One region of the Fontibacillus forbon genome, then DNA from elsewhere that is predicted to be linked to it. Evidence: riboswitches for the same ligand, from Rfam matches in the RefSeq annotation. Region 1 holds a riboswitch; each other region holds the start of a gene.
What was found. A riboswitch is a leader RNA that binds a small molecule or an ion and turns the genes downstream of it on or off. The one in region 1 is predicted to bind cyclic di-AMP.
Positions count from the first base shown of each region.

Region 2: another riboswitch for cyclic di-AMP. It lies ahead of ACLB09_RS24240 (C40 family peptidase); the one in region 1 lies ahead of ACLB09_RS24045 (G5 domain-containing protein).
Region 3: another riboswitch for cyclic di-AMP. It lies ahead of ACLB09_RS05005 (3D domain-containing protein); the one in region 1 lies ahead of ACLB09_RS24045 (G5 domain-containing protein).

Region 1 covers NZ_JBKGFV010000008.1:74,523-78,763, reverse strand. The annotation lists gene ACLB09_RS24050 (TatD family hydrolase) at 1-518, shown strand, start outside; cyclic di-AMP (ydaO/yuaA leader) riboswitch at 734-939, shown strand; gene ACLB09_RS24045 (G5 domain-containing protein) at 1,199-2,326, shown strand; gene rnmV (ribonuclease M5) at 2,456-3,019, shown strand; gene rsmA (16S rRNA (adenine(1518)-N(6)/adenine(1519)-N(6))-dimethyltransferase RsmA) at 3,023-3,910, shown strand; gene yabG (sporulation peptidase YabG) at 3,965-4,241, shown strand, end outside.
Region 2 covers NZ_JBKGFV010000009.1:19,179-23,419, reverse strand. The annotation lists gene ACLB09_RS24250 (M1 family metallopeptidase) at 1-1,415, shown strand, start outside; gene ACLB09_RS24245 (hypothetical protein) at 1,577-2,407, shown strand; cyclic di-AMP (ydaO/yuaA leader) riboswitch at 2,629-2,763, shown strand; gene ACLB09_RS24240 (C40 family peptidase) at 2,766-3,260, shown strand; cyclic di-AMP (ydaO/yuaA leader) riboswitch at 3,502-3,638, shown strand; gene ACLB09_RS24235 (C40 family peptidase) at 3,643-4,116, shown strand.
Region 3 covers NZ_JBKGFV010000001.1:1,084,480-1,088,720, reverse strand. The annotation lists gene ACLB09_RS05020 (dihydroorotate dehydrogenase) at 1-128, opposite strand, end outside; gene ACLB09_RS05015 (dihydroorotate dehydrogenase electron transfer subunit) at 125-820, opposite strand; gene ACLB09_RS05010 (polysaccharide deacetylase family protein) at 999-1,853, shown strand; gene ACLB09_RS05005 (3D domain-containing protein) at 1,908-2,591, opposite strand; cyclic di-AMP (ydaO/yuaA leader) riboswitch at 2,600-2,775, opposite strand; gene ACLB09_RS05000 (amino acid ABC transporter ATP-binding protein) at 2,951-3,673, opposite strand; gene ACLB09_RS04995 (amino acid ABC transporter permease) at 3,660-4,241, opposite strand, start outside.

The DNA of each region.
Region 1 (4,241 bases):
ATGAGAAGGTAGTCGCCATCGGTGAAATTGGCCTGGACTACTATTGGGATACGTCGCCAAAAGAGGTCCAGCATGAAGTGTTCAGACAGCAAATCCGTCTTGCACGAAAGCTGGGAATGCCGATTTCCATTCATAACCGGGAGGCGCATGAAGATGTCGTTCGCATTCTCCGGGAGGAAAAGGCTAACGAAATTGGAGGCGTCATGCACTCCTATTCGGGGAGCTGGGAAATTGCCAAAATGTGTCTGGATTTGGGATTCCATTTGTCGTTTGGCGGACCGATTACGTTTAAAAATGCAAAACAACCCAAAGAAGTGTTAATCAAGACGCCCATGGACCGATTATTGATCGAAACGGACTCCCCATATTTAACTCCTCATCCATTTCGTGGAAAACGGAACGAGACGGGACATGTTACTTTGGTCGCACAAGCGGCAGCCGAACTAAAGGGGGTTTCGGTCGAAGAAATCGCCGAAATTACTACCCGAAATGCGCTGGAACGATTTGGAATTCGATGAAATCGGGAGAAAAAGCGGTGAAAAAAAGAGCATTCGCGAAAGATTAATGCTTTTTAACCAACTACACCGAGTTTATTACATTTTTTTAACCATTTATTAAAATAAACGTTGTTGATTCGTCCTTTACAACATGCATCGAAACAGGATAGAATCTTTTCAGTAATCGATTTGGGGTCGTTCATGTGTAGATGACGATTCCGGTTACATGGTTCCATGAACCAGTCTCGCTTAATCTCCGAATCTGGAGAACGGGGGAACCAAATACGCGAACCGGAAATACCGGTTTAGGCGTAATTGATTTCTTTTTGGGTCATTGGGGTGAATTCGAAGGTCATTGCGCCATGAGCGAATGATTGAGAAAGGGCGGCTCTCTGCGTCCTAACCCGACAGCTAACTCCGTAAGCGTACAAAGAGAGGGCAAACTCGTGCATCCTATTACATCAAGAAATTCGGAAGCCACGAAAGAGAGCCTCTTACTCTTTCTTTAGGCTTCTTTTGTTTTGAATAAACGTAATAGGGTCATCATACTGTGTTAAACAGGAGGTGACTAGCCGGGCAGACTGGGGCAGGATGCGAAGTGCAGCTCAATTATAGTGCATTTCGTAAAAATGAAATGTAGTCACGTCATACGTATCACGAATCGACCTAGACGGCGGGACTATGTAAGGAGGACGGAAGAAATGGGCATTTTCCGCAAAAAGGAATCCCATGAATCACGCTCATCCAGCATGTCTTACGCAATGCGGTGGAAACAAGAACATTTACGTCAAATAGCGGTCATCGGATTTTTGGCCATAGCGGTAGTTCTCATCATCCTGATTTGGTTTTACCAAAACAATAAAAAGATTTACTTGGTTGTTGACGGGCAGAGTCAAAAGATCGAAACCCGTCATTCGCTGGTCAATCAAGGTCTGGAAGGAAAGGCAATGGCTTTGGGATCTGAGCATGCGGTAGCTCAGTCGCTCGCCGGTTCCATCAAAGACGGGATTGTCATTGTGCGCGCGGTTCCTGTAAAGGTTAGCGTGGACGGTACAACGAAAACACATTTTACGACTCAAGACCGCGTACATGAAGCGATCGAAGAGCTTGGCGTTACTTTGGGCAAGGAAGATAAAATTACTCCGGCTTTGGACAGCAAAGTGGCAGCGAACCTGAATATCAAGGTTGTCCGCGTCACCAAGCATAATGTCCAGACCAAAGAGAGCGTACCTTTCACGGTTGTGAAAACCTCGGACAATAACCTGCTCAAGGGAAAAACCAAGGTCTTATCGCAAGGAAATGAAGGGGTAGTAGTCCATAACATCGAAAAAGTGTATGAAGACGGAAACTTCGTTTCGAAGCGCTGGCTCGGTAAAGAGGTTGAAAAGAAAGCCTCTCCCAAAGTGATCGCCGTAGGAACGAAGAAACCGACGGTTGTTGCATCCGCAAGCATATCCCGCAGCGCAAACGCGGTAAATATCAGCGGACTTACGACGAAAGGCGGCGTCTCGTTTAAATATAAAAAAGTACTTAAGAACGTGACCCTGACCGCATACTCCGCGGAAGAAGACGGGATTGGCACGCGAACGGCATCCGGCACCCGAGTGACGGAAGGCAGAACGATCGCGGTCGACAAGAGCGTCGTTCCGTTGGGCTGGTGGGTCTATATCGAGGGCATCGGCTTCCGCAAGGCGGAAGATACCGGCGGTGCCATCAAGGGCAACAAGATGGACGTCTATTACGACACCCTGAAATCCGCCAAAAATTTCGGCCGGAAGAAAGGGCGTACCGTATACGTCATCGGCCCGACCAAACCGGAGTTGAACTAACCGGCTGCGTTTACTTTGCGCAGGGAATGATATACTATTAGGATGATGAATAAGACACGGATAAGAAGAGGAGAATTCCTCTTCTTTTTGTTGTGATACGACCATTTTATTTTGAAGGGTATGGGGTACATGATCAAGGAGGTCATTGTGGTGGAGGGCCGTGACGACACCGTGGCGGTGAAACGGGCGGTGGACGCCGACACCATTGAGACCGGAGGATCGGCGATCAATGAGACGACTTTGCGGAAAATCGCGCTCGCGATGGAGCGGCGGGGAGTCATTATTTTCACCGATCCCGACCATGCCGGAGAACGCATCCGTAAAATCGTCGCGAACCGGGTTCCCGGGTGTAAGCATGCTTTCCTGAACGAGGCCGACGCGACGAAGGGCGATGACATCGGGGTGGAGAACGCATCGCCGGAGGCGATCCGGGAGGCCCTCTCCCGCGTCCGCAGCGAGGTCCCTTCTGAAGCCGACGGAAGTCATCAGGACCTGATCGACTGGGAGGACCTGATCGCGGCGGGATTGATCGTTCATCCGGACGCGTCCGCACGTAGGCGGTTCATGGGTGAACGGCTTGGAATAGGGTATTGTAATGGCAAACAGTTTCATAAGCGGTTAGCCATCTTCCGGATCAGCCGTGAAGAGTTTGCGGCCGCACTAGCTCAATTGGAGAACGAAAGAGGGAAATAACCGATGACCATGAGAGAAGATGTGTCTACACCGCGCCGAACGAAAGAGATTATCCAACGGCACGGATTTTCATTTAAAAAAAGCCTCGGTCAGAACTTTCTGATCGACCAGAACATCCTTGGCAAAATCGTCGGCGCAGCCGGTTTGGATCCATCCAAAGGGGCGCTGGAGATCGGACCCGGAATCGGAGCCTTGACGGAGAAGCTGGCACAAACGGCCGGCCGTGTGGCCGCCGTGGAAATCGACCAGCGCCTTCTGCCCATTCTGGAAGAGGTGTTGGAGCCTTATCCGCATGTCCATGTCATTCACGGAGATGTGCTTAAGCTCGACCTGCGGGCGCTGTTTGCGTCCGAATTCAGCGGATGCAGCGGCGTTAGCGTGGTAGCCAATTTGCCTTACTACGTCACGACACCGATTTTGATGAACCTGCTGGAGGCGGGCCTCCCGCTGGAGAACATCGTCGTGATGATCCAGAAGGAAGTCGCAGAGCGCATGGCGGCCTCCCCGGGAGGAAAGGAATACGGAAGCCTGAGCATCGCCGTTCAGTATTACAGTGAGCCGGAGCTGGTCTGTACCGTGCCTCATAGCGTTTTTATCCCGCAGCCCAATGTGGAATCGGCTGTCATCCGTCTGAAGGTACGCAGCACGCCTCCTGTTTCGGTGGAGAATGAAGCCTTTTTCTTCGAAGTGGTACAGGCTTCTTTTGCTCAAAGACGCAAGACGATTTCAAATAATCTCAAGAGCCGGTTTTTCCCGGGAGAAGGCCGGGAACGGCTGGAGTCCTTGCTCGGCGATGCCGGCATTGCACCCTCCCGGCGCGCGGAAACGTTAAGCCTGCAGGAATTCGCGGAGCTGAGCAATACGCTGCTGGCCGCAGGAATTACTAAATAGACGCTTGTAACCAATCCCACTATTCGCCCATACGATGGGTTAGAGGTGATTGATTTGAGTAATTTGGGAGACTTGGTCGTCCGCAAATCTTACGGAGGGGATGTTACCTTCCGGGTCGAGAACATTGTGCGGGAACAGGCCATCATCAAAGGAACGGAATTCCGGCTGCTGGCTGATGCGCCTTTGACCGATCTGGTTAAGGTAAGTCCGAACGCCCCGGGCGAAAAAACGCAGCGAGCACGAATCAAGGCTACCGAATCGCTGCAGAGGCTAGAGAAGGATCGGGTTGAACTGGCGGAACGGGCCCAGTCCGCTTTGGGGCGGGAGTTTT
Region 2 (4,241 bases), on a different contig from region 1:
TCAATTTTACCGTGAAGCTCCCTAAAATATTTGCCCGTATGGGTACGTCCGGCGACTTCGTGATGGCAGGGCAATGGTTCCCGAAGCTGAGCGTCTATGAATCGGCCGGGACGCGCGGCCGAACGGCGGAAGGCTGGAATCTGCACCAATACCACGGCAATTCCGAATTTTACTCCGATTTCGGGATTTACAGCGTCAATATTGATGTACCCGAAACGTACACCGTGGCCGCAACCGGTTTTCAAACCAAACCGGCCGTTCGAAAAGACGGGCGCAAAGCAATCCAATTTTATGCCGACGATGTCCATGATTTTGCCTGGTCCGCCTCTCCCGATTTCGTATACGCGGAAGAACCGTTCTCCTCGGCAGAGGTGCCGGGCGTACGAATCAAGCTCTATCTGGATCCGGCTCATAAGGACTTGAAAGAGCGGTATTTCTATGCGGCCAAGGTAGCTCTTTCGAATTTCAGCAAGTGGTATGGCCGCTATCCGTATTCCACGCTGTCCGTAGTCGTCCCGCCCATCGGCGGAAACGGCGCCGGAGGCATGGAATACCCGACGCTGGTCACCGCATTCGGCGCTGGCAGCGACTCCCCGGGTTATGACGAATTGGAACGCACGGTCATTCATGAGATCGGGCACCAATTTTTCTACGGGATGATCGCCAGCAATGAATTCGAGGAAGCCTGGCTGGATGAGGCCTTCACTTCCTACGCCGAAGACAAGTTAATGGAGCAAGAATTCGGCATCGCTCCGAATCTGCCCATTCAGGCCGCACTCATCTCTTCTCCAGCTTCCCTGACCCTGCCGTCCTGGAAGTACGGTTCCGGGGACGTCTACGCCAAGAATGCATATTATCGCGGCAAGCTGGTTCTGCTCGATATCGAACGCCAGGTCGGCGCGAAAACCATGAAGCGGATTCTATATAACTACAGCCAGAAGTACAAATTCAAGCATCCGACCACGGCCGATTTTCAACGGGTCGTTGAACAAACGACGGGAAAGAGCTGGAAGCCTTACTTTAACCAATATGTATATGAAGGAAAAATGGCGGATTTCTCCGCAGACCGGATAACCGTGACCCCCCTTACCCAAAACGGCACCACTATCTACGAATCGACTGTAGAAATAAGCCGTAAGGGAGGAAACAGTCCTAAAATACCGCTGCTCTTCAGCTTTAAAGACGGTCATACGGTCAGAAAAGTCTGGAACGGCGAAGGCGATACCGTCCGAATGAAGCTGCAATACAAAGAGCCGCTGGATTGGGTACAAATTGACCCCGACTATTCACTGGTGCTGGAGAACAAGCATATCAACAATTACCTGAAATCCGGAATCGACGAACCGGTTAGCACCCGCTCAACCCTGAGTATCGTCAAACTGCTGGAGACTCTGCTTGGAACTCTTGTGTATTAGGCTGGATCACAACAAAATTTAGCGAATGCTTCCGATGCCAGTTTTGTTCGAAGCCATATCATAGTTGTAACGCTCACAAAACAAGCCGATGCTTACGAAGCAGTTTTGTTCGAAGCCATATCATAGTTGTAACGCTCACAAAACTTTTAGGAGGGAAAGTTATGACCTATGTAAGAAATGGATGGGGGCTTGTCAGGAGCCAGTTTCCCTCCGTGATCATCCTGTTCCTGTACCAGTTGCTCTGGGGATTGTTTCTGTACCGGCTGGTCAGTTCGGCGGTTACCGCCGTTCTGTCCAGGTACCCGGACTCCCCTCAGAACCAACTGAATCGGATCTTATATCTGATCGAAGGCCAATTTGAGCTAAAACATAATCCGGCGATCCATCAATATTTTTGGCTTCTGCTCGGGATGGTTGTCCTTCGACTCTTATTGACGCCGCTGCTTCAGGCCGGTATTCTCTACGGGCTGGTACCTGCCGATGCCCGCGCCTCCGGGTTCCCTCTCTTCCGGGGGATGAAGGAGTTCTGGAAGCCCGTCACGCTCTTTTTCCTGCTGGAACTGGCGCTATTAGCCTTACCGGGATTTTGGATGATCCCGAAATTGTACGCCTTGGCGCTCCGGCTGATTCCTGCCGGCGACAGGCTGGTCCCGATCCTGATCTTCTGCGGGTTTATTCTGGGCTGGGCCGCTTATGGCTGGCTTATCCGACAATTGCTGCTGTTTGCCCAGTTTGGCTACCTGTTCAAAACCGGAGTCTGGGGCTCACTGCTCGTCAGCTTGAAATATCTGTTGCCGGGGATCGCCATCTCGCTTATTCTCGGCGCTTCCGGAGCAGTCATGTTCTTACTGTTCGGTACCGTCTCCTGGATTTGGACCGGGTTACTTGCCCTCATCCTCCAGCAATCCTATCCTTTTTTCCGCAGTCTATTTCAAATTTGGACCCTAACCTCTCAATATCAGCTATGGCATTCGAAGACACAAAAAAGTTAAATTTTTTTAATTTTTATCATCCCTTGTGCCACAAGGCCTCCGCGCTTCTACGGAGGCCTTGTCCTGCGTTTTCCCCTCTGAATCTTGCTAAATAACCATTGCCAAAATATACTTGCCTTTGTTACAATAACAGCAGCACAATTTCAGTAACAGTTTTGTAATTATTTTTGTTACTATTAGCAGGAGTTTTCTGTTGAGTGTTGAATAAGTAAGAAGTCAGATGTAAATTACAGCCGAATTCCCTTCGCGGGGAACGGGGGAACCACTTTGGGTGAATTGATCTCGCAAGAGAGGGATCATAGGGGACCTTCAACCGAATCCTTAAGCTAACCTCGTAGGCATTGGAAGGAGCATTTCCTTGAAGAAACAGTTAACCGCAGCAGCAGTAAGTCTTGCATTACTTTTCTCCATCGGAACTGGTAGCGCTTTCGCGTCGGAATCCAAACTCGATGGCGTGATCGACAAAGCCCTGGGAACTGAATATGTTTCCGGTGGAACTACTACCTCAGGCTTCGACTGTTCGGGATTTACTATGTATGTCTTCTCGAAAATCGGCATTAAATTGCCGCACCAATCAGGCTCCCAGTACAAAATGGGAACCGCTATTGAGAAAGATCAACTGATTGCCGGCGACCTGGTGTTCTTCAACACTTCAGGCAAAGGCGTTTCTCATGTCGGCGTTTACGTCGGTGATGGCAAGTTTGCTCACGCTTCCTCTTCCAAGGGCGTAGTCATCAGCAAATTAAGCGAAAAGTATTATGTCGAGCGTTACGTTGGCGCGAAGCGCATTATGAGCACCGACAAATATGAAGAAGTTACCGGTGATGTTCAGGACCATGATGAAGTAGAATAATAACAGTCAAGCCCGCAGTGATTCTTTATGGAATCAACTTCTGCGGGTTTTTCTTTTTTTCAGGCACACTTCCTAGGAATCATTACCCGGTTCTGACCGGGATAAACAGGACAAATTAACTTATTTATTCAAAATTGCCGAAACAAACTTGCCAAGTCCGGCTAGCCTTGGTAAAATAACCAGAGTAAATAGTAACAACTTTGTAATTTCTGTCGTAACGTCGTATTTTTCGGGTGCATTCAACTAAGAACAGCCGAATTCCCGGCACCCGGGAAACGGGGGAACCATTTTGGGTGAATTGATCTCGCTACATAAGGATCATAGGGAACCTTCAACCGAATCCTCAAGCTAACCTCGCAGGCCTTGGAAGGAGTTTTACATCTTGAGAAAGACGATCACAGCAGCAGCTACGAGTTTGGCCATCCTATTCACCATGGGAACGGGAAGCGCTTTCGCAGACACCACGTTGAACAGCGTTGTTAAGTCCGTGTACGGCACACCTTATAAATACGGAGGAGTTACGACCAACGGTTTTGATTGTTCCGGATTTACAAGGTATGTGTTCAAAAAAATGGGCATCGATCTTGCCCGCGTGTCCGGAGCCCAGTACAAACAAGGAACGGCCGTGGCAAAAAGCCAATTGAAGGCAGGAGATCTCGTTTTCTTCAACACCTTGGGTAAAGGTAAAGTGTCCCACGTCGGCATTTACCTGGGCGACGATAAGTTCGCACACGCTTCTTCCTCTAAAGGCATCCGAACTGACAAATTGAGCAACAGCTATTATAAAACGCGTTATGTCGGGGCAAAAAGAATTTTGAGCAAATCCAGCTTTACAACGTTTGCCACAGAATCCTGATCACCCTGACACCTTTGAGGCCCTCACCTCGAAAACCCATCTGACCGCAACTGATTCTTGCAGGAATCGGCTGCGGTTTTTTTTCTCTGTATCATCTTACTCATATAACGAAGGATCGGATCAAA
Region 3 (4,241 bases), on a different contig from region 1:
GAAATGCCGCCAAGCATGTTTAAATCATAATATTTGCCATACTCTTTGCCGAATCCAAACGTCCCGGAAGCCATCACGACCGGATTTTTAAAGTGCACACCAGCGATTTTACAGGACATGTCCATCATGACAACACCACCTCTTCCGCTCGAAATACGGGGCCGTCGGCACAAGCCTTTTTACGGCTATCCTTGCACTTGACGCTGCAAACGAGACATGCGCCGATACCGCAAGCCATCCGGTTTTCCAGCGACACATAAACCTGCGCTTTCGTTCCCGAATGGATCTGCTCCCGCTGCACGGCTTCGAGCATCTTATGCGGCCCGCATGTATAAATAGTGTCGTAAGCGTTAAAATCGACCTTGTTCAAAATCACGCCGCCAATATCCACGACGACCTGCCCCGTTGTTCTGCCGCGGAATTCTTCTACCATATATGGCTCTTTGCTGAAGCCAAGATAGACATCGGCATCGGGTATTTGCTCCAAGGCATAATAAAACGGAGCGATTCCAATCCCTCCGCCAACGAATGCCGTCTTCCCGGCCGGTTTAGAAAAGCCGTTGCCCATCGGCCCTTCCAGGTTAATCCGGTCGCCTGCTTTCAGCCTGGAGAACAGCTCCGTCCCTTCTCCGGCAACGAGATACAGAAACTCTATCCTGTCTTCCGTTATATCAAATATACTCAACGGCCTGGAGAGCAGAGGATAACGATCCCAAGCCCGCAGCATATAAAATTGTCCCATATTCCCGGCGAAATTACCTGCCACCGCAAGCCGGTATACCCCCGCCGCAACCTGCTCGTTAATCAAAACTTCCGACATACTTTTCTCTCCTCTCTAGTAAAACGCCCATCGCTTTGCTTTATGCTTCATTATAAGATGCAATTTTTCAGCCCTTCGAGTCTGTGACGAATGTCACAATCAAACCGCACATAACTTCGGGAAATCCTGGGCATACCTAAGCTTATTACGGTTTCCGGGTAAAGGAGAGGTTTTTACTATGTTCAGAACAGTCAAACAGCGGTTAAGGGCCGCAGGAGCCGCCTTGATCATGACGGCTTTGTTCTTTTTTGCACTCTGCCCGGCCCCCGGAGCCGCAATGCCCCTGAAGACGACAGCGAAGCTCATAGCCGCCTCAAAGATGATAGAGCCCGATGAAGCCAAACCTGCCGGCGTCACGGCAGAAAAGGGCACAAAGCCGCTAAACTTAGGGGAACTGCGGCGGAAGTATTCCGAAACATTCAAATTCCGGGGGCCGGAAGTAAAGCAGGTCGCGCTGACCTTCGACGACGTTCCCGATCCGCGGTTTACTCCGCAAGTGCTCGATGCGCTCCGCAAAGAGGATGTCAAGGCCACTTTTTTTGTCGTCGGCCACCGGGCTAAAAAATACCCGAATCTGCTCCGCAAAATCCATCAGGAAGGTCACATCATCGGCAATCACTCTTATAGTCATCCCCAGTTTAAAAACAGGTCCCTGAAACAATTTCAAAATGAAATCCTCCGGACCGAAAAGATCATTGCCAACGTTATCGGTTACCGACCGAAACTGATACGTCCTCCCTACGGAGAAATCAACGAGGAGCAAATCAAGTGGGCGAAGACACACGGCTATACGATCGTAAACTGGAATGTAGATTCCCTTGACTGGAAGGGGCTTAATGCGGAAAAAGTGAAACAGAACGTACTTCAAGCCCTCGGTCCGGGATCCATCGTACTCCAGCATGCCGGCGGCGGCACGGGATCCGATTTATCCGGAACGATCCAGGCCTTGCCCGACATTATCCGGTCTCTAAAAACGCAAGGATACCATTTCGTAACGCTTCCCGAGTTATTGCATACCCCGAAATACAAATAAGAAACAAACTAAAAAGCAGCTTCCGAAACGGAAGCTGCTTTCGTTGACTTAAATTTATTCGATAACGTAAAGCTTGACGTCCTGATATCCAAATTGGCTAACCGACTGCTGACTGCCCGGAATGAAAATATCGATGCGATTGCCTTTAATGGCCCCACCCTGGTCGGTTGCGGTCGCTACAAAGGCATTCTTCGGCAAATTGGCATGGGAATGTCCCGTCACCAATACTTTTGTGCCCATTGGAATTACTTTGGGATCTACCGCAATCGTACCCAGCTGCAGCGGTTCACCGAAATAATCCACCGCTCCCCACTTGCCATTCTCGCTGGCAGCGGATGAATAAGCCGTTGCTTTGACGTCGATCGTTTTGGAATAGGCGAAAGATTTGCCCCAAGCTTCAACAACCTTGTCGGACGTTGAGACTTTCAAAGCAGACAAAGTTTGCGGGTTTTGCGTTTCGTTTGCGCTGGCGGAAGCCATCGAAACCAAGGCGTTCGATCCGGTTCCCGGTATGACGATATCCAAGCCGCCATAAATGTTAGTCGCTTTAATACTCGGATTTGCGCTGATCAGCTTGTTCAAATCGACGCCGTACTTCTTGGCGAGAATGTAGAAGGTGTCTCCCTCCTTCGCTTTATGTACCGAATCCGCATGAACAGGAATAGTTTGTAATGCTCCTGCCATACCTACTGCAATGATTGCCGCCTTGAAGGCAAGTGCCATGTTCTTATGTTTGATCATGATGTTCCTCCTTTTACTTTCGCCTGCGGAGTTAGTTGTCGGGTTCGGGAAAAAAGGATTGGTTCCCTGCGTCGTTTCTTACGCTTCACCCCAAGAACGCTGTCCACGGTTCAAGTCTGACAGCATTTCGGTAAATCGTCCCCCGCACCTGCGCCATGGCAGGTTTTGGCCTAATCAATATATCACAATTTTGTAACCAAAAGGCGATGAAAATGTTTCCATACTACAAAAAATGGCGGGATGACAACGAAATTCGATCGTCATTCCGATGACAATTTAGTAAGAGGATGGATCAATTACAACAGCAAAAAACCGCCGGTCATCCTATTCCGGCGGTTTTAGTGTTATTGATAAGATTACAGCACTTTGCTGAGAAAATCTTGAGTACGCTGATGTTTCGGCGCACCGAACACATCCTGGGGCGTACCTTGTTCCATTATGACGCCCTGATCCATGAACAGGATCCGATCGCCCACTTCGCGGGCAAAGCCCATTTCGTGCGTGACGATCACCATGGTCATGCCTTTGTCGGCAAGGTTCTTCATGACGTCCAGCACTTCGCCGACCATTTCGGGATCCAGCGCTGATGTCGGCTCGTCAAACAGCATGACGTGGGGCTCCATCGCCAGCGCGCGGGCAATGGCGATCCGCTGCTTTTGTCCGCCGGACAGCTGCGAAGGATAAGCGTCCCGCTTGTCTTCCAATCCGACCGTCCGCAGCAAATCCATAGCAAGGATTTCCGCTTTGCCCTTCTCGGTTTTCTTCACGCGGATCGGCGCCATCGTAATGTTGTCGATCACGCTTTTGTGGGGAAATAAATTGAACTGCTGAAACACCATCCCCATTTTTTCCCGGGTTTTATTGATGTCGTGGCGTTTCTCGGTAATCGATTGACCCTCAAATGTGATTTCGCCTTCAGTCGGCTCCTCCAGCAGGTTCAGGCAGCGCAGAAATGTACTCTTGCCCGAGCCGCTGGGCCCGATAACGACAACGACCTCTCCTTTGGCGATTTCCAGGTCGATGCCCTTCAGTATGTGAAGCTGACCGAACTTTTTATGCAAATTTTTAACGGTGATCACTAGCTCTCAACTTCCTTTCGAACAGACCCAGAATGCGGGACAATGTGAATGTCAAAATAAAGTACATGATAGCAACAATCAGATAAGGCGTCATGCCGTCATAAGTAATGGTTACCACGGCACCGGATTGGAACATGAGTTCCGTAATCCCGATAAAGGATACGATCGATGATTCCTTGATAATCGTGACAAACTCGTTCCCGATCGCCGGAAGTACCGACTTGATCGCTTGCGGAACAATGATAAAGCGCAGCGACATCCACCGGCTCATCCCCAAAGAACGAGCGGCTTCCCCTTGTCCGCGGTCCACGCCCTGAATCCCCGCACGGAAAATTTCCGCGAGATAAGCCGAGCTATTGATGGAAAGCGTAATCGCGCCGGACTGAATCGGCGAAAAATTGATGTTGAAGGCCGTAGAAAAACCGTAGTGAATAATTAACAACTGCACAAGCATCGGGGTTCCGCGCAAAAATTCAACCCAGGCATGCCCGATAAAGCGGACAATTCTCCAAGGAGACATCCGCAAAAGAGTGATGATTAAACCTAAAATAAATCCGCAGAGCACCCC